Regions from separate parts of the Janibacter sp. CFPM2_SD2 genome, predicted to be linked through region 1. Evidence: predicted binding sites of a transcription regulator. Region 1 holds the regulator's gene; each other region holds the start of a gene.
The links. Region 1 encodes HrcA, which represses chaperone genes, less so after heat shock. Its sites were predicted from a motif close to TTNGCACTCGNNNNNNNCGAGTGCNAA; they were not measured.
Positions count from the first base shown of each region.

Region 2: the regulator HrcA is predicted to act here: its motif matches at 2,424-2,450, upstream of AC2W7J_RS01960 (Hsp20/alpha crystallin family protein).
Region 3: the regulator HrcA is predicted to act here: its motif matches at 5,110-5,136, upstream of groES (co-chaperone GroES).

Region 1 is NZ_JBNFOF010000013.1:23,693-30,188, forward strand. It holds partial or broken gene ybeY (rRNA maturation RNase YbeY) at 1-162, opposite strand, end outside; partial or broken gene AC2W7J_RS02500 (PhoH family protein) at 159-1,111, opposite strand; partial or broken gene AC2W7J_RS02505 (16S rRNA (uracil(1498)-N(3))-methyltransferase) at 1,246-1,987, opposite strand; gene dnaJ (molecular chaperone DnaJ) at 1,993-3,117, opposite strand; gene hrcA (heat-inducible transcriptional repressor HrcA) at 3,176-4,210, opposite strand; partial or broken gene AC2W7J_RS02520 (DUF3097 domain-containing protein) at 4,352-5,232, shown strand; gene fabG (3-oxoacyl-ACP reductase FabG) at 5,527-6,282, opposite strand; gene AC2W7J_RS02530 (trimeric intracellular cation channel family protein) at 6,337-6,496, opposite strand, start outside.
Region 2 is NZ_JBNFOF010000010.1:19,544-26,039, forward strand. It holds gene AC2W7J_RS01945 (NAD(P)/FAD-dependent oxidoreductase) at 1-290, shown strand, start outside; gene AC2W7J_RS01950 (SRPBCC family protein) at 307-753, shown strand; gene AC2W7J_RS01955 (aromatic acid exporter family protein) at 1,117-1,995, shown strand; gene AC2W7J_RS01960 (Hsp20/alpha crystallin family protein) at 2,613-3,011, shown strand; gene AC2W7J_RS01965 (CinA family protein) at 3,081-3,551, opposite strand; gene glnA (type I glutamate--ammonia ligase) at 3,661-5,085, opposite strand; gene AC2W7J_RS01975 (RDD family protein) at 5,293-5,700, shown strand; partial or broken gene AC2W7J_RS01980 (M18 family aminopeptidase) at 5,773-6,496, opposite strand, start outside.
Region 3 is NZ_JBNFOF010000071.1:3,107-9,602, forward strand. It holds gene AC2W7J_RS08610 (WhiB family transcriptional regulator) at 118-420, shown strand; gene AC2W7J_RS08615 (RNA-binding S4 domain-containing protein) at 477-722, shown strand; gene AC2W7J_RS08620 (aspartate/glutamate racemase family protein) at 774-1,469, opposite strand; partial or broken gene serA (phosphoglycerate dehydrogenase) at 1,580-2,781, shown strand; partial or broken gene groL (chaperonin GroEL) at 2,981-4,500, opposite strand; gene groES (co-chaperone GroES) at 4,680-4,976, opposite strand; gene AC2W7J_RS08640 (THUMP-like domain-containing protein) at 5,181-6,428, shown strand; gene AC2W7J_RS08645 (MFS transporter) at 6,490-6,496, shown strand, end outside.

The DNA of each region.
Region 1 (6,496 bases):
TCCACTGCTCGTGCAGGACGGTCATCGTCGCCTCGTCGACGAAGCGGATGCACAGCTCGGCCTGCGGGTGCACCGCATCTGCTCGAGCACGTAGCGGCTGATGTCGACGAACTCGGTCTCGTCGACGACGTGGTCGGTCTCGTTGAGCACGTCGATGCTCATGCGCGCTCCCCCTTCGTGGCGTCGTAGCGGTCGTAGGCACCGACGATCTCGCCGACGAGGCGGTGTCGCACGACGTCGGCGGCGTCGAGGTGCGCGAAGTGCACGCCCTCGATGTCGGTGAGGATGCGCTGGACCACCTTGAGCCCGGACTGGGTGCCGCCGGGCAGGTCGACCTGGCTGGTGTCCCCCGTGACGACCATCTTGGAGCCGAAGCCGAGGCGGGTGAGGAACATCTTCATCTGCTCGGGCGAGGTGTTCTGCGCCTCGTCGAGGATGATGAAGGAGTCGTTGAGCGTGCGACCGCGCATGAAGGCCAGCGGCGCCACCTCGATGGTCCCCGCCGCCATGAGCCGCGGGATCGTCTCGGGGTCGATCATGTCGTGCAGCGCGTCGTAGAGCGGGCGCAGGTAGGGGTCGATCTTGTCGTTGAGCGTGCCGGGCAGGAAGCCGAGCTTCTCCCCCGCCTCGACCGCCGGCCGGGTGAGGATGATCCGGTTGACCTGCTTGGCCTGCAGGGCCGCCACGGCCTTGGCCATGGCGAGATAGGTCTTGCCGGTGCCGGCGGGGCCGATGCCGAAGACGACGGTGTTGTCGCCGATCGCGTCGACGTAGTGCTTCTGCCCCAGCGTCTTGGGTCGGATCGTGCGGCCGCGGTTGGAGACGATGTTGGTCGTCAGCACGTCGGCCGGCCGCTCGCGGGTCTGGCCGCGCAGCATGGTGATCGAGCGCTGACGGCGTCCTTGTTGAGCGGCTGCCCGGCCTCGAGGATCTCGATGAGCTCGTCGAGCAGGCGGTCGATGACCTCGAGGTCACCGCTCGGGCCCTGGAGGCGGAACTCGTTGCCGCGCACGAGGATCTCAGTGCGAGGGAAGGCTCGCTCCATCGTCCGCAGGAGCTCGTCGGTCGGGCCGAGGAGGCTGACCATCTGGACGTTGTCGGGCAGGACGATGGTCTGCTGGACCCGTGGGGCGGTGCCGGGGGCACCGCGCGGGGGTCGTCGGTGATCGCGTCGAGGGCGCGCAGGTCGGGCTGGTCTGATGAGGGCATCGTGGTGCTGATTCTACGGGCTCGGCGCCGGGGCGATCATCGCCAGCGGCCCATCGCGCTGAGCACGGCGATGGCTGCCGGGCCTGCGGTGGAGGCCCGCAGGACCTCGCTGCCCAGCCGCACCGGCTGGGCGCCGGCGGCGACGAAAGCGCTCGAGCTCCTGCGGCGAGATCCCGCCCTCGGGCCCGACGACGAGGAGGACCTCCCCTTCGCCCGGCAGGTCCGCCGTCGCCAGCGGAAGGGTGGCGTCCTCGTGCAGGACGAAGGGGGTGGCTCCGGCGAAGCGCTCGACGAGCCCCGCGCTGCCGACGAGCTCCTCGACGTGCGGCCAGCGGCCGCGGCGCGACTGCTTGGCGGCGCGCTCGACGACATGGGTCCACTTGCGTCGGCCCTTGTCGACCTTGGGCCCCTTCCACCGCACGATCGACCGGTCGGCCTGCCACGGCACGACGGCGTCGACGCCGAGCTCGGTGGCCGCCTCGACGGCGTCCTCGTCGCGGCCGTCCTTGGCCAGGGCCTGCACGAGCACGAGGCGAAGGGAGGGCTCCGGCTCGTCGGCCCGCCCCAGCACCCGCAGGCGCACGAGGTCGCGACCGACCTCGGTCACCTCGGTGAGCACCCGCGCCCCGTGCCGGTCGGCGACGAGCACCTCCTCGCCCACGCCGAGACGGACGACGGTCGCCGCGTGGTGGGCCTCGGGGCCGGTGAGCTCGACGAGCGCGTCAGGGGCGAGGCCGTCGAGGGCGCCGGGGTCGACGACGAAGAGCGGTGCGGTCACCGGGGTCAGCGACCCTTGAAGGCGTGGCGCAGGCGTCCGACGAAGCCGGAGTCGACGTCGTCGAGCTCGCCGTCGGGCTGCTCCTCGTCACGGGCCGCCGCGAGCTCACGCAGCAGGCGCTCCTGCTCGTCGTCGAGGCGGGTCGGCGTGCGCACGTCGACGTGGATGACGAGGTCGCCGCGACCCTCGCGCCGCAGGTGCGTCACACCGAGGCCGGGCAGGACGATCGTGTCGCCCGGCTGGGTGCCGCGCTTGATGGTGATCTCCTGCTCGCCGTCGAGGGTGGCGAAGCTCATCGTCACGCCGAGGGCGGCTGCGGTCATCGGCACGGCGACCGAGGCGTGCAGGTCGTCGCCACGGCGGGTGAAGGTCTCGTGCTGACGCACGCGCAGCTCGACGTAGAGGTCGCCGGCCGGCCCGCCACCGGGACCGACCTCCCCTTCGCCCTCGAGGTGGATGCGGGTGCCGTCGTCGACGCCGGCGGGGATGCGCACCTTCATCGAGCGACGGCTGCGCACCCGGCCCTGGCCGGAGCACTCGTGGCAGGGGTTGGGGATGACCTCGCCGAAGCCCTGGCAGGTGGGGCACGGACGGCTGGTCATGACCTGGCCGAGGAAGGAGCGCTGGACCTGCTGGACCTCGCCGCGACCGCCACAGGTGTCGCAGGTGCGTCGGCCGGTGCCCGGCTGAGCGCCGTCGCCGCTGCACGAGCCGCAGACGACGGCCGTGTCGATCGTCAGCTCCTCCTGGCCGCCGAAGACCGCGGTCGCGAGGTCGATCTCGAGGCCGACGAGTCCGTCCTGGCCGCGCGCCGAGCGGGAGCGCGGACCGCGCCCGGCGCCGCCGGCCGCCTGCCCGAAGAACTGCTCCATGATGTCGCTGAAGGTGAAGCCGGCGCCGAAGCCGTCGTGCTGGCCGCCGTAGGGGTCACCGCCCATGTCGTACTGGCGGCGCTTCGTCTCGTCGGAGAGGACGTCGTAGGCCTGCGAGACCCGCTTGAACTGCTCCTCGGCCTCCGGGCCGGGGTTGACGTCGGGGTGCAGGGTGCGGGCCAGCTTGCGGTAGGCCCGCTTGATCTCCTCGGGCGTCGCCTCGCGGCTGACGCCCAGGTCCTCGTAGTAGTCGTTCACGCGTGACGTCCTCGGTGGGTGGTGGGGGTCGGGTGGTCGTGCGCGGTGCGGTCGCCCGTCAGGCGTCCACGATCCGCGAGAGATAGGTGGCGACGGCGCGCACCTGCGCCATGGCCGCCGGGTAGTCCATGCGGGTGGGGCCGAGCACACCGACGGCGCCGACCTGCTCGTCGCCGGAGCCGTAGCCGGAGGTGACGAGCGAGGTGCCCTGCAGCCCGGACACGGGATTTTCGGAGCCGATGCGCACCGAGACGCCGGCCGCGGTCTGACCGGCCTCGACGCTCAGCAGCTTGAGCAGGACGACGTGCTGCTCGAGCGCGTCGAGCACCGGCTCGAGGGTCATCGGGAAGTCGCTCGAGCTGCGCGCGAGGTTGGCGGTGCCGGCGAGCGTCACCTTGGTCGCGCGCTCCTGCGCGAGGGCGTCCTCGACGGCCGCGATGACCCCGGCCGTCAGGGCGTCCTCGGTCTCGTCGTCCTCGACGGCCAGGGTGCGCAGCGCGGTGATCGCGTCGGCGAGCCGCAGGTCGCGGGTCGCGGCGTTGATCCGGCCGCGCGCACGTGCGAGGGCCTCGGCGCCCTGGCTGCTCAGGTAGTCGACGCTCGTCGGCACGATGCGCTGCTCGACGCGGCCGGTGCCCATGATGACGACGACCATGAGCCGGGTCTCGCTCATCGGGACGAGCTCGATGTGCTTGACCGTGCTGCGGGTGAGCGAGGGGTACTGCACGACCGCGACCTGGCGGGTCAGGGTCGACAGCAGCCGCACGGTGCGCTCGAGGACGACGTCGAGCTCGTCGGCGCCCTCGAGGTAGTCGGTGATCGCCGCCCGCTCGCCGCGCGACATCGGGCGGATCGCCTGGAGCCGGTCGACGAAGAGCCGGTAGCCGGCGTCGGTGGGGATGCGCCCGGCCGACGTGTGCGGCGCGATGATCAGTCCCTCGTCCTCGAGGGCGGCCATGTCGTTGCGCACGGTCGCCGCCGAGACGTTGAGCTGGTGGCGGTCGAGCAGCGCCTTGGAGCCGACCGGCTCCGAGGTCTGCACGTAGTCCTCCACGATGGCGCTGAGCACGGCCATCCGCCGCTCCTGGCTCATGACGTCCTCCTTCGTCACCCACTCCGGGACCGCTGGCACTCGGTCCACCTGAGTGCCAAGTCTACGACCGTCGGAGGCATTCCAACGACCCCGGCGTGCCGCGCCGACCACTCCCCCGGTGTGCGCCTACGGTCACCCCTCGTGAGCGATCGATACGGCAAGGACGTGCTCTCCGGCGACTGGAAGTCGAAGGGCAGGCTGGCGCGGCCCACCTCCCGTGCCCTCGAGGCCACCCGCGGAACGGTCGTCGAGGACGTCGAGACCGGGTGGGTCGGCGCCGTCGTCGCGGTGGAGAAGGCGGGCGGCGTGCACGTCGTCCACCTCGAGGACCGCGCGGCAGGGTGCGGGCCTTCCCGCTCGGCGGTGGCTTCCTCGTCGACGGCGCCCCGGTCTCGCTCACCGCACCGAAGGGGGCCCAGCGCGCCGCCCTCGCCGCGGCCGAGCAACAGGCCTCCCGCACCGCGAGCGGCTCCGTCGCCGTCCACGACGCCAAGGCCAGAGTCGCCATCGGGTCGCGGATCTTCGTCGAGGGCCGCCACGACGCCGAGCTGGTCGAGAAGGTCTGGGGCCATGACCTGCGGGTCGAGGGCGTCGTCGTCGAGATGCTCGACGGCGTCGACGACCTCGCCGCGGCCATCCGCGACTTCGCACCGGGCAGGGGCCGCCGGATGGGCGTGCTCGTCGACCACCTCGTGCCCGGCAGCAAGGAGTCCAGGATCGTCGCCGAGGCCAACAAGGTCGCGCCCGAGCACGTGCTGGTCCTCGGTCACCCCTACGTCGACGTGTGGCAGTCGGTGCGCCCCCAGCGCCTCGGCATGGACGCGTGGCCGACGATCCCGCGCTCCATGGAGTGGAAGCGCGGCATCTGCGCGCACCTCGGCTGGCCCCATGACTCCCAGGCCGACATCGCCCGCGCCTGGAAGCAGATCCTCGGCACGGTCCGCTCCTACGCCGACCTCGAGCCCGCCCTCCTCGGCCGCGTCGAGGAGCTCATCGACTTCGTCACCGCCCCCGAGGGCTGAGGAGCGAGCGCCAGCACGCCTCGATGCCGGCCTGGCCGGGAAGTCCGAGTCCGGCCGGGAAACCTGCTGGTGGCCGGGCTATTGCGCGGTCACCAGCAGACTTCCCGGCCACGGACGAGCTTCCCGGCCAAGGTGACTCGGCTCAGGACGGCGAGCGAAGGGGGATGTCGGCGCACATCAAGCCGAAGTCAGGCACGACAACGTGCGTCCCAGGAAGACGAAGGACTTCGGCGGGCGCCGACATCCCCCTTCGCCCACCGGACCCGTCTCCCGCCGGAGCCTTCGCCCGAAGGATCAGTCCCTCGGACCGCCGGCGACGTAGATGACCTGGCCGGAGACGAAGCCGGCCTCCTCGGACAGGAGGAAGGAGGCGGTGGCGGCGATGTCCTCGGGCTGGCCGACGCGGCCGACGGGGGTCTCCTTCGCCGCGTGGGCGAGGAAGTCCTCGAAGGGCACGCCGATGCGCTCGGCGGTCGCGGCCGTCATGTCCGTCTGGATGAAGCCGGGGGCGATCGCGTTGGCCGTCACGCCGAACTTGCCGAGCTCGATGGCCAGGGTCTTGGTGAAGCCCTGCATGCCGGCCTTGGCGGCGGAGTAGTTCGTCTGGCCGCGGTTGCCGAGGGCGGAGGTCGAGCTGAGGTTGACGATGCGGCCGTACTTCTCCGCGGTCATGTGGGCCTGGGCGGCCTTGGTCATGAGGAAGGCACCGCGCAGGTGGACCGCCATGACCGAGTCCCAGTCGTCGACGGACATCTTGAAGAGCATGTTGTCGCGGATGATGCCTGCGTTGTTGACGAGCAGCGTGGGGGCGCCGAGCTCCTCGGCGACGCGGGCGACGCCCGCCTCGACCTGCTCGGCGTCGGAGACGTCCACGCCCACGGCCAGGGCGGTGCCGCCCCCTTCGGTGATCTCGTCGACGACGACCTGGCAGGCCGACTCGTCGAGGTCGAGGACGGCCACGTGGTGACCGTCGGTGGCGAGACGGAGGGCGATGGCGCGGCCGATGCCGCGCGCGGCCCCGGTGACGATGGCGGTGCGAGTCGTGGTCATGCCCTCATCGTGCGTCATGGGATCCGGTGCCGCACAGGGGCGTCCGCCGACCGGTCACCGCCGGCGGATGCGGCTCGCCGGCCACCGCGGCTCGGTCGGGAGCATCCAGCCACGCTTGCGCGCGAGCAGGCAGACCCCGCCGCCGACGACGAGCGCGCCGAGCGAGGCGAGCGGCCCGGTGGTCATGAGGTGGAGCAGGACGAGGGTCGCGCCC
Region 2 (6,496 bases), on a different contig from region 1:
CCCTGGAACTGGGACGCGCGGCCCTGAAGCCGTTGCCCAAGCACGTGCCGGAAGGTGAAGGCGCCGTCGGCCGCGAGGGGCTGCTGCCGGTCGACCATCGACGGGCGCACGTGCACCGTCACGGCGATCTGCACCCACCTCGGTGGGGTGCTCGAGTGGAACGATGCCGACCAGAGCTACGACTGCCCCCTCCACGGCTCGCGCTTCGCGCCGACCGGGGAGGTCCTCGAGGGACCCGCCACCCGAGCCCTCGCCCTGCGCGACGACGACCATTCCTGAAACATCCCTGAACCGGAGGATTTCTGCATGAGCGAGAACACCACCCTCATCGACGCCTCGACCGCGGACGTCTGGTCGGTGCTGAGCGACGGCTGGCTCTACCCCCTGTGGGTCGTCGGTGCCTCGAGGATGCGCGATGTCGATGCGGACTGGCCCGCTGCCGGCAGCCGCATCCACCATTCGGTCGGCGTCTGGCCCGGGTTGGTCGACGACCACACCCGGGTGCTCGCATCGGACCCCGACCGATCCCTCACCCTGTGCGCGCGCGCCTGGCCGGTGGGGAAGGCCGAGGTCCGGCTCACCCTGACACCATCGGGTGAACAGACCGAGGTGGCCATCCACGAGGACGTCGTCTCCGGGCCGGGGGTGCTCGTGCCGGGGCTGGTGCGTCAGCCGGCCCTGATGTGGCGCAATTCCGAGACTCTGCGCCGTCTGCGTCTGCTCGTGGAGGGGCGCGCCGGCCGGACCGCATGAGGCTGAGCGCGCGTCGCGAGAGCCTGAGTGGGCGACGCCTGACCGCGTCCGTGGGTGACCCTGCCGGCCACGCGCGACCGCACGCCCCTGAGACGCTGACGGGTCCGTGACGACGTTTGGCGCGGTGCTCACGGTGGGGTCTACTGGCCGGGTGGACGCACTGAACGCACCGAGGTGGACGTCACGGGCGAGATCGTGGCTCTCGTCCCCGGTGACCCAGACCGACTTCCTGCAGCTGCTCAAGGCCACCGTGGCCGCCGTCGGCGCCTGGGTCCTGGCCGAGCTGGTGTGGGAGCTGAAGCAGGCCTACCTGGCGCCGTGGGTGGCATTGCTGACCGTCCATGCCACGGTCTACCGGACGATGTGGCGCGGCCTGCAGACGGTGATCACGTCGGGCTGGGCATCCTCCTGGCGCTCGTGGTCGTCGAGCTCTTCGAGGTCACAGCCTGGTCGTTCGGTCTGGCGCTGCTCATGGGCCTCGCCCTCTCCCGTCTGCGGGTCCTGCGCGACGAGGGCATCACCGTGGCGACAACCGTGCTGTTCGTCCTCGCGACCGGGTACAACATCCCGGACTCTCGGGCCATTGACCTGCTGCCCGACCGCCTGCTGAGCACAGCCATCGGCGTGGTCGTGGCGCTGCTCGTCAACCTCCTGGTGCTGCCGCCGCTGTACGACAGCAGCGCCCAGCGACAGATCGACGACGTGGACCGCAGGCTGGGGGCTCTGCTGGTGGACATGGCCCAGCAGCTGCGCGAGCCGCGCAAGGAGCAGGAGGAGGCCGACTGGATCGAGACGACGAGATCCATCGACACCGATCTGACGGAGGCGTGGTCGCTCGTGCGCACCGCGCAGGAGGGACGGTCCTGGAACCCGCGGCACAGGCTCCATCCGGGTCAGCACCTGGAGACCTACCCGCAGATCCTGGTGCGGCTCGAGGAGGGCGTCAGCCTGGTGCGCAGCATCGCACGGCACGTACGCGAGTCCAGCCGTGCGTCGCAGGAATGGGATCCGCGCTTCCGCGATCGCTACATCGACCTCCTCGAGAACCTGGGTCGGCGCATCGCCGACCCTGACGCGGACGTGGCCGAGGTGCGTGAGGATCTGCGTCGCCTGTCCGAGGACCTGTCGACCGAGGATCTGTCCGGTTTGCTGTGGCCGTTGTACGGCGCCCTCATCGCCAACCTCCAGGTCCTCATCGACGTCGTCGACGACGTGGCCACGGCGGAGCCGGTGCGCACCTGAGGCTGCGAGACCGCGCGTCAGTCATGGCGCAGGGGTCGACCAGCTGCGATCGGCGCTGTGTGAAGGGCCTCGCGTTCGAGTCGACGTACGGGGAGGATGGACTCATGCCCATCCAGCTCCTCGTCGTCGACGGCTGCCCCATCAGCAGGTGGCCGGTGAGCACCTGAGCCGGGCCTTGGCCGCCGTCGGCCGGTCCGCGACGTGGAGGCGGTGCGGGTCAGGACCCCGGAAGAGGCGCAGGAATGGGGTTTCACGGGTCACGGTCCGTGCTGCTGGACGGCCACGACCCCTTCGCTGCACCGGACGCACCGGTCGGGCTCGCCTACCGGAACTACCGCACGCCACTGAGCCCGGACGGCTCTCCCAGCGTCGCGCAGCTGGTCGAGGTGCTGGCCCGTCCATCACGCCAAATTTCCGTCTCCAAAGGGTTGGCACTCTCGGGTAGAGAGTGCTAATTTTGGTGAGGTCAGTTCAGGTACAGCCACCCCCGCGGGGCGGTGGGTGGCCTCATCGTTGGAGGTTGATTTCTGATGATGCGCTCTGATGCACTCACCGAGTTGGACGCCCTCGCGCAGGGCCTCCTGGGGACTCGCTCGACATCACGTTCGCCCCAGTTCATGCCGGTCGACGTCTACCGCATGGAGGATCGCTACTTCGTCCACGCGGACCTTCCGGGCATGGACCCCGGGAGCATCGACGTCAACATGGGTCGCGGCGTCCTGACCCTGACCGCTCACCGCTCGTCCCTGCACGAGCAAGAGGTGCAGTGGTTGACCAGTGAACGCTTCTCCGGCAGTTACCGGCGGCAGATCACCTTCGGGGATGACATCGATCCCGATCAGGTGTCGGCCACCTACGACAACGGGGTCCTGACCGTCGTCCTGCCGGTGAACAAGCGATCGCTGCCGCGAAAGATCTCGGTCGGGACACCGTCCTCCCAGCCGCTCGAAGTGGAGGCGTCCTCCGACCGGGGCGAGGAGTCGTCCAGCACCCGTGATCGCGAGAGTTCCACCTAGTCGCCCCGCGATCCACGCGAAGAGCCCTGCACCCGTGCAGGGCTCTTCGCGTGTCGGGCAGGGCGAAGGTCACGTCAGGAGTCGGTGGATCTCCTGCAGCGCGGACTCGACGGTGTCCTCGAGGGCCTTCGCCGGGTCGTCGGAGCACTCCAGCAGTCGGCTGCCCTCCTCGAACGCGGTCGACCACCCCAGGTACACCGTCCCCGCAGGGTGGCCGTCCTGGTCCTGCGGGCCCCCGACACCCGTGGCGGAGACGGCGATGGTGGCGTCCGTCAGCTCACGCACCCCGCGCGCGAGTTCTTGGGCGGCGGCGCCCGACACGGGATCGAGTCCACGCGTCATGCCCAGGACGGTGGTCTTGACGTCGACGCTGTACGCGACGACGGCGCCGGCAAACCATTGACTGGCATCCTGCCCCCGCCCCAGACGCGCGGCGATGTTCCCGCTCGTCAGGGACTCGGCCACCGCGATCCGGGCGTCGACGGTGCAGGCGGCACGGGCGATCTCGTCGACGAGTTCGTCTGCCGAGGCGGAGGTCACGACCAGAAGGCTAGTACGTCGATGGTGCCGGTGCGAGTGCTGTCGCGCAGCGCGACCCATGACGAAGGGCGGGACCCGTGACCGGGTCCCGCCCTTCGTCAGAGACGGCTCAGATGTCGAAGTACATCTCGAACTCGTGCGGGTGCGGGCGGACCTGCAGCGGGAGCACCTCGTTCTCGTACTTCCACTGGATCCAGGTGTCGATGAGGTCCTGGGTGAAGACGTCGCCCTCGAGCAGGAACTCGTGGTCGGCCTCGAGGGCCTTGAGCACCTCGGGGAGCGAGGTCGGGACCTGCTCGATGGCCTCGTGCTCCTCCGGGGGCAGCTCGTACAGGTCCTTGTCGACCGGCTCCGGGGGCTCGATGCGGTTCTTGATGCCGTCGAGGCCGGCCATCAGCTGCGCCGCGAAGCACAGGTAGGGGTTGCTCGACGGGTCCGGGATGCGGAACTCGACGCGCTTGGCCTTGGGGGAATTGCCCGCGATCGGGATGCGGATGCAGGCCGAGCGGTTGCGGGCCGAGTAGACGAGGTTGATCGGGGCCTCGAAGCCCGGGACCAGGCGGTGGTAGCTGTTGGCCGTCGGGTTGGTGAAGGCGAGCAGCGCGGGGGCGTGCTTGAGCAGACCACCGATGTACCAGCGGGCGATGTCGGACAGGCCGCCGTAGCCCTGCTCGTCGTAGAAGAGCGGCTCGCCGTCCTTCCACAGGGACTGGTGGGTGTGCATGCCCGAGCCGTTGTCGCCGAAGATCGGCTTCGGCATGAAGGTGGCCGTGCGGCCCTCCTGCCAGGCCGTGTTCTTGACGACGTACTTGAACTTCATGATGTCGTCGCCGGACTGGAGCAGGGTGTTGAACTTGTAGTTGATCTCCTGCTGACCCGCGGAGCCGACCTCGTGGTGGGCGCGCTCGACCTCGAGGCCGACGGTCTTCATGTTCAGGCAGATCTTGTCGCGCAGGTCGGCGAAGTGGTCCACCGGCGGCACGGGGAAGTAGCCGCCCTTCATGGCCGTCTTGTAGCCCTGGTTGCCGCCCTCCTCCTTGCGACCGGAGTTCCACTTGGCCTCGATCGAGTCGACGAAGTAGTAGGAGCCCTGCGGCTGGGTGTCGAAGCGCACGTCGTCGAAGACGTAGAACTCGGCCTCGGCGCCGAAGTAGGCGGTGTCGGCGATGCCGGTCGACTTGAGGTAGGCCTCGGCCTTCGCCGCGACGTTGCGCGGGTCGCGGCTGTACTGCTCACCGGTGAAGGGGTCGACGATCGAGAAGTTGACGATGAGCGTCTTCTCCTCGCGGAAGGGGTCCAGGTAGGCGGTCTTGATGTCCGGGACGAGCTTCATGTCGGACTCGTGGATGGCCTGGAAGCCGCGGATCGAGGATCCGTCGAACATCTGGCCCTCGGTGAAGAAGTCCTCGTCGATCGACTCGGCCGGCACGTTGAAGTGCTGCATGATGCCCGGCAGGTCGCAGAAGCGGATGTCGACGAACTTGACGTCCTCGGCCTTGATGAACTCAAGGACCTCGTCAGGGGAGCTGAACAAACCATCCTCCTGGGGTGGGGCGGCAGGCCGCTCTGACCCGCCGCTTCAACTGTTGGTGATGACTGTAGGCACGGCCGGTTTCTCGACCATGACCCGAATGTTTCACCGGTGTTACATGAGACGTGCGTCCCACGTGCTGAGACCAACCCTAGCGCTCGGGACGACGGCCCGGCAGGAGCGTCCACGGGCGTTGCATAGGCTGCCCCGGTGAGCAGCAGCACCGGCCGTCCCGTCCCGACCCCTGACGAAGGGGGGAGCAGCGCCGGTTTTGCTCGGCGCCTGGTGGCGGTCGTCATCGACTGGGTCGCCTGCCTGCTCATCACCAACGGCCTCATCGGCCGCTTCGTCGAGCTGAGCCCGGAGGCCTTCTCCTTCGTCCCGCTCGGGCTGCTGTTCCTGCTCAACCTCGTCGGCGTCACCCTCGGTGGCGCGACCTTCGGTCACCGGCTCCTCGGGCTGCGGGTGGTGCCGCTCGTGGGGGAGTGGGTCACCCCCCTTCGCTCCGCGGTGCGGGCCGCCCTGCTCTGCCTCTTCATCCCCGCGCTCGTCACGGCGAAGGGGGACGGCCGCGGCCTGCACGACCTCGCCGCCCGCACCCACGTCGTCCGGGTCTGACCAGCGTCTCCCGCCCTTGAACTCCGCAAAACCCTAGGGTTTTGCGGAGTTGGGCGCTGTGGGTCGGCCCGTTCAGCCGCGGAAGAAGGTCAGCGCCACCCGTGACAGGTCGAGCAGGTCACTGGTGCCGGCCAGCTCACGGGCCGAGTGCATCGACAGGATCGGGATGCCGACGTCGACGGTGCGGATGCCGAGGCGGGTCGCGGTGATCGGCCCGATCGTCGACCCGCACGGCACGGTGTTGTTGGACACGAAGTCCTGGCTCGTCACACCGGTCTGCGCGCACCACCCGCGCCAGGCCGCGGCGCCGACGCCGTCGCTGGCGTAGCGCTGGTTGGCGTTGATCTTCAGGATCGGGCCGGAGCCGAGGACCGGCCGCACGGCGGGGTCGTGCTTCTCGGGGTAGTTGGGGTGCACCGAGTGCCCCACGTCGCTGGAGACGCACCACGACGACGCGAGGGCACGCAGCCGCTCACCACGGTCGGCACCGAGGGCGATGCCGATGCGCTCGAGCACCTCCTCGAGGAAGGGCCACCGGCGCCGTGCGGGTCGCCGAGCCGACCTCCTCGTGGTCGAAGACGGCCAGGAGCGGGATGTGATCGCCCGCGCCGTCCTCGAGCTGGGTCATCGCGACGGTGCCGGCGTGCACGCTGGCGAGGTCGTCGAGGCGGCCGGCGGCGAAGAAGACGTCGTCCTTGCCGAAGACGGCGCCGCGTGCGGAGTCGGCCGTCATGAGGTCGTAGCCGCGCACCCGCGTCGCGTCGACGCCGGCCGTCGCGGCGAGCTCGCCGATGAG
Region 3 (6,496 bases), on a different contig from region 1:
TTCCTAGGGTGAACCCATACCTTTTCGTCGACCTCTGTTTGCGCCGATCTTCTTAGGTTGGCTGAGAAGAGACGGGGGTGCAGGCCTCCTCGGCAGCACCTGAGCACGGAGGTAGACATGGCGCACGCAGACAAGGTGCCAGGTCCGGTCGCGGACCACTGGGAGTGGCAGTTCGAGGGCGCGTGCCGCGAGACGGGCAGCGAGTCCTTCTACCACCCGGACGGCGAGCGCGGCGCGGCCCGCCGCCTGCGCGACGCCGCCGCGAAGGAGATCTGCGCGAGCTGCCCCGTCATGGCTGCGTGCCGCGAGCACGCCCTGGCCATCCGCGAGCCCTTCGGCGTCTGGGGTGGCATGACCGAGGACGAGCGCCAGGTCGCGCTCACCGAGCGAGACATCGCCGCCGCCGGCATCGCCGGCTGAGCCACGTCCCGACGAAGGGGGCGGAGCGCGCCCCCTTCGCGTCCTAGGCTGGCGGGGTGACCTCCCCCGAAGCCGTCCACATCCGCGACGAGTCCATCCGCCTCGGCCAGCTGCTCAAGCTCGCCGGGCTCGTGGAGGACGGCGTCATGGCCCGTGAGGTCATCGCTGCCGGTGAGGTGAGCGTCGACGGTCAGGTCGAGACCCGTCGTGGCGCGCAGATCCGGGCGGGCAGCGTCGTGGGCTTCGCCGGTCAGCAGGTCGAGGTCGTCACCGGAGAGGCCGAGATCGACGTCCCCTGGTAGCCCTTCGAGGCGGTTGCTGCGCAACCTTCCTCAGGGACCGGGTGCGAGGCGTCAGCCCTCGGTGAGCATCCAGTCGAGCGCCTGGTCGACGTGGATCGCCGTCGTGTCGTGCAGCGGCACGGGGCAGTCGTCCTCCTCGAGCAGGAGGCCGAGCTCGGTGCCGGCGAGCACGACGCACTCGGCGCCGCGGTCGGTCATCCCCTGCAGAACCGTGCGCAGCGCCCGGCGCGAGGAGTCCTTGATGACCCCGTGCACGAGCTCCTCGTAGATGATCCGGTCGACCTCGGGCCGCTCGGCCTCCTCGGGCAGGATCACCTCGATGCCGCGCTGGGTGAAGGGCGTGGTGTAGAAGTCGCCGGACATCGTCGTCAGGGTCGCGAGCAGGCCGACCTTGCGCTGGCGGGAGGCCTCGACCCGGCGGGCCGTCGCCTCGGCGATGTGGAGGAAGGGGACGTCGACGGCCTCGGCGACCTGGTCCGCCACGACGTGCATCGTGTTGGCGGCGAGGATGATGCCCTCCGCTCCCCCGGCCTGCAGGCTGCGGGCGCCCTCGACGAGCAGCCGTGCCATCTCGTCCCAGTCACCCGCGTTCTCGGCATCGTCGACCGGCTGGAAGTCGAGGCTGTGGACGAGGACGCGGGCGCTGTGCAAGCCGCCCAGGCGCGCGTCGATCCCTTCGTTGAGACGGCGGTAGTACTCCGCCGTCGCCGACCAACCCATTCCGCCAAGGACACCGAGGAGACGCATGGCCCACACCCTAGCCAGCGGCCCTGTCCCCGTGGGGTCTTCGTTCCGCCCTGTGGTTCGCATCGCGGGCGCCTGCCCGGCCGCACCGGGCCCGGGCATACCCTGCACGCGTGAAGGTGCTGCTGCTCGAAAACATCCATGACGTCGCCCGCGACGCGCTCGTCGACGCCGGCTTCGAGGTCGAGACCCGCTCCGGGGCCCTCGACGAGGCCGAGCTGATCTCCGCCCTCGAGGGGTTGACCTGCTCGGCATCCGCTCGAAGACCAAGGTCACCCAGGCCGTCATCGCGGCCCGCCCGGAGCTCAAGGCCGTCGGCGCCTTCTGCATCGGCACCAACCAGATCGACCTCGACGCGGCCGCACAGGCCGGCACGGTCGTCTTCAACGCCCCCTTCTCCAACACGCGCAGCGTCGTCGAGCTGGCCCTCGGCGAGATCATCTCGCTCGCCCGCCACCTGACGGACAAGAATGCCGCGCTCCACGCCGGCGTCTGGGACAAGTCGGCGAAGGGAGCCCACGAGGTCCGCGGCCGCACCCTCGGCATCGTCGGCTACGGCAACATCGGCGCCCAGCTGTCCGTCGTCGCCGAGGCCTTCGGCATGCACGTCTCCTTCTACGACCTCGAGGACAAGCTGCCGCTCGGCAACGCCAAGAAGTGCGACAGCCTCGACGAGCTGCTCGAGACCTGCGAGACGATCACGCTCCACGTCGATGGTCGCGCGGGCAATGCCGGCACCTTCGGCGCCGAGCAGTTCGCGAAGATGCGCCCGCGCAGCCTCTTCCTCAACCTCTCCCGCGGCTTCGTCGTCGACCTCGAGGCCCTGCGCGACAACCTCGTCTCCGGGCACATCGCCGGCGCGGCCGTCGACGTCTTCCCGAGCGAGCCCAAGAAGGCGGGCGACCCCTTCGAGAACTGCCTGCAGGGCATCCCCAACGTCATCCTCACCCCGCACGTCGGCGGCTCCACCGAGGAGGCGCAGTACGACATCGGTCGCTACGTCGCCGGCAAGCTGCGCGACTGGGCCGACACCGGTGCGACCTCGATGTCGGTCAACGTCCCCGCCGTCGCCGCTCCGGTCGCCGCCGGCAGCACCCGCATCCTCCACCTGCACAAGAACGTCCCCGGCGTCCTCGCCCGGGTCAACACGATCCTGTCCGAGGGCGACGTCAACATCGACAGCCAGCAGCTGAGCACCAAGGGCGAGTACGGCTACGCCGTCACCGACCTCGCGAGCAACCTGCCCGCCGACACCGAGCAGCGCCTGCGCGACCTGCCGGAGACCGTCGAGGTCCGGGTCATCGTCACGGCCTGATCCCCCCTTCGCGAGTGGAGGTGGTGGGGACCGGATAGCCGGTCGCCACCACCTCCACCCATGTCCGGACGAAGGGAGGTCACTCCCGATCGCGGATCCGCCGAGCGCCCGTGGCGCGTCGCACCTCAACCACCGGCGCATGACGAAGGGGGGCGGCGCACCGGTTGGTGCGCCGCCCCCCTTCGCTCAGGTCAGGACGTCAGTGCGAGTGGCCGTGGCCCTCGTCCTCGTCCTCCTTCTTGTCCACGACGAGCGTGTCGGTGGTCAGGACCATCGACGCGATCGAGGCGGCGTTGACGAGCGCGGAGCGGGTGACCTTGACCGGGTCGATGACGCCCTGGCCGATGAGGTCGCCGTACTCGCCCGTCGCGGCGTTGAGGCCCTGACCCGGGGTCAGCTCCTGCACCTTGGCGACGGCGACGTAGCCCTCGAGGCCGGCGTTCTCGGCGATCCAGCGCAGCGGCTCGACACCGGCGGTGCGCACGATGTTGGCGCCGACCTGCTCGTCACCCTCGAGCTGCACGGCGTCGAGCGCGGAGACCGCGTGCGCCAGGGCGGAGCCACCGCCGGCGACGATGCCCTCCTCGATGGCCGCACGGGTCGCGGAGATCGCGTCCTCGATGCGGTGCTTCTTCTCCTTGAGCTCGACCTCGGTGTGGGCACCGACCTGGATGACGCAGACGCCACCGGCGAGCTTGGCGAGGCGCTCCTGGAGCTTCTCGCGGTCCCAGTCGGAGTCGGTGCGCTCGATCTCGGACTTGATCTGGTTGACCCGACCGGTCACGTCGTCGGCGGCACCCTGGCCGTCGATGATCGTCGTGTTGTCCTTGGTGACGACGATGCGACGGGCCTGGCCGAGGTCCTCGAGACCGACCTGGTCGAGCTTGAGGCCGACCTCCTCGGCGATGACCTGACCGCCCGTGAGGATCGCCATGTCCTGGAGCATCGCCTTGCGGCGGTCGCCGAAGCCGGGAGCCTTGACGGCCGCGACGTTGAAGACGCCCTTGAGCTTGTTGACGACGAGCGTCGAGAGGGCCTCGCCGTCGATGTCCTCGGCGATGACAAGCAGCGGCTTGCCGGACTGCACGACCTTCTCCAGCACCGGGAGGATCTCCTGGATGTTGGAGATCTTGCCCTGGTTGATCAGGACGTAGGCGTCCTCGAGGACACCCTCCATGCGCTCCGGGTCGGTGACGAAGTAGGGGCTGATGTAGCCCTTGTCGAACTGCATGCCCTCGGTGAAGTCGAGCGCGGTCTCGGCGGTCGAGGACTCCTCGACGGTGATGACGCCGTCCTTGCCGACCTTGTCGAAGGCGTCGGCGATGATCCCGCCGATGCCCTGGTCCTGGGCGGACAGCGAGGCGACCTGGGCGATCTCGTCCTTGCCCTCGACCTCACGGGCGGTCTCGAGCAGGCGGGCCGAGACGGCCTCGACGGCCTTGTCGATGCCGCGCTTGAGGCCGGACGGGGCGGCGCCCGCGGCAACATTGCGCAGGCCCTCCTTGACCATGGCCTGGGCGAGGACGGTCGCGGTCGTCGTGCCGTCACCGGCGACGTCGTTGGTCTTGGTGGCGACCTCCTTGGCGAGCTGGGCGCCGAGGTTCTCGTAGGGGTCCTCGAGCTCATCTCGCGGGCGATGGTCACGCCGTCGTTGGTGATCGTCGGGGCGCCCCACTGCTTGTCGATGACGACGTTGCGGCCCTTGGGGCCGAGCGTCACCTTGACGGCGTTGGCGAGCTGGTCGACGCCGCGCTGGAGGGCGTCACGGGCGGAGTCGTTGAACTCCAGTTCCTTGGCCATGTCTGTCCTTTGGTTCTAACGAAGGGGGGAAAGGCGACGCCCCGGAGGGCCCGGGAGAGGGCCGCACCCGGGGCGTCAGCTGTGAGTCGTGCGCAGGCTCAGGCGAGGATCGCGAGCACGTCGCGGGCGGAGAGGATGAGGTACTCCTCGCCGCCGTGCTTGATCTCGGTGCCGCCGTACTTGGAGTAGATGACGCGGTCGCCGACGGAGATGTCCATCGGGACGCGCTCGTCACCGTCGTCGTTGAAGCGGCCGGGGCCGACGGCGACGACCTCGCCCTCCTGCGGCTTCTCCTTGGCGGTGTCCGGGATGACGAGGCCGGAGGCGGTGGTCTGCTGCGCCTCGATGCCCTTGACGACGATCCGGTCCTCGAGCGGCTTGATGGAAACCGACACGGTGACTCCTTCTGTGGGGACGAATGTGTGAGTTCTGGGGCGAAGCCGGGCCGGGCGCCGTCGCGGGGGTCGTCCAACCGTGGCATCTGGCACTCGCCAGTGGTGAGTGCCAAGAGCAAATCTAGGCCGCCGTTTGGCACTCGGTCAACCCGAGTGCCAGCGCCCGGTCGGATAGGTCCGCCGTGCCGAGCACGATGCGTGACAATGGCGCACGTGGACCCGACGACCGTGCGCTGGCTGGCCTCCCCCGAGGGGCACGCGTCCCTGCACGGCCTGCCCGAGTACCGCGAGGCGGACGCGGTCGGTCTGGCCTCGCGGCTGCGGGCGGCGGGCCACTCCACCGAGCGCGTCGCCGCGCTCCTGACGCAGAAGCGTCTGCAGGCTCGCGCGCAGGAGAAGTTCGGCGAGTTCGCCGAGGGCATGCTCTTCACCCCCGACGGGCTCGAGCAGGCCAGCCGCCTCGAGGTCGCCGCCACCCACGCCGGGCGCTACGCGACCGCGAGCCTGGCAACCGTCCACGACCTCGGCTGCGGCATCGGCTCCGACGCGATGGCGATGAGCGCCCTCGGTGTCACCGTCCACGGGATCGACGCCGACCCGCTCTCTGCCGCCATCGCCGACGTCAACCTGCGCCCCTGGCCCGACAGCCGGGCCCGCACCGGCGTGGCCGAGGACTTCGAGGCACCGCTGGACCCGCTGCACTCGCGGACCGGCGTCTGGCTCGACCCGGCGCGCCGCACGCCCGGCGTCACCGACCGGAGCGGGCGCACGCGACGGGTCTTCCGGCTCGACGAGATCTCGCCGTCGTGGGACTTCGTGCTGTCGGTGGCCCGCGACGTGCCGGCCACGGGCGCCAAGCTCTCCCCTTCGCTCCCCCACGACATCCCGCCGCTCGGCACCGAGGCCCAGTGGACCTCGTGGCAGGGCACCGTCCTGGAGTGCACCGTCTGGTGGGGCCCGCTCGTCAAGGAGGCCGGACGCAGCGCCCGCGTCCTGCGCAAGGGCGCGCCCCCGGTCGAGGTGGACCAGCGCACCTGCGAGGAAGATCCCGCCGCGGCCGCCTCGCTCGCCGAGACGGGGCGTTGGCTCTACGAGGCCGACCGAGCCGTCAACCGGGCCGGGCTCATCGGCACGGTCACCGGCGCCGTCAGCGGGATGGAGCTCGAGGCCGGGCTGGGCTACGTCACCAGCGACGAGGCGCTCGACCTCGGCCACGCCCGCCGCTACGAGGTGCTCGAGGCGATGCCCTTCTCCGTCAAGGGGTTGCGAGGCTGGCTGCGCGAGCGCGGCATCACCGGTCTGACGGTCAAGAAGCGGGGCATCCGCCTCGACGAGGACCAGCTGCGCAAGCAGCTGAAGATCGGGCGCGGCGCCGGTGACGGCGAGAGCGCGACCGTCGTACTCACCCGCGTCGGTGGTGAGCAGGTCGTGCTCGTCGTCGCCCCCACCTAATCACCCCTCGGTGTATCTTGACGTCAAGACATATATCTTGATGTCAAGAAAAGGGAGTGCCATGACCA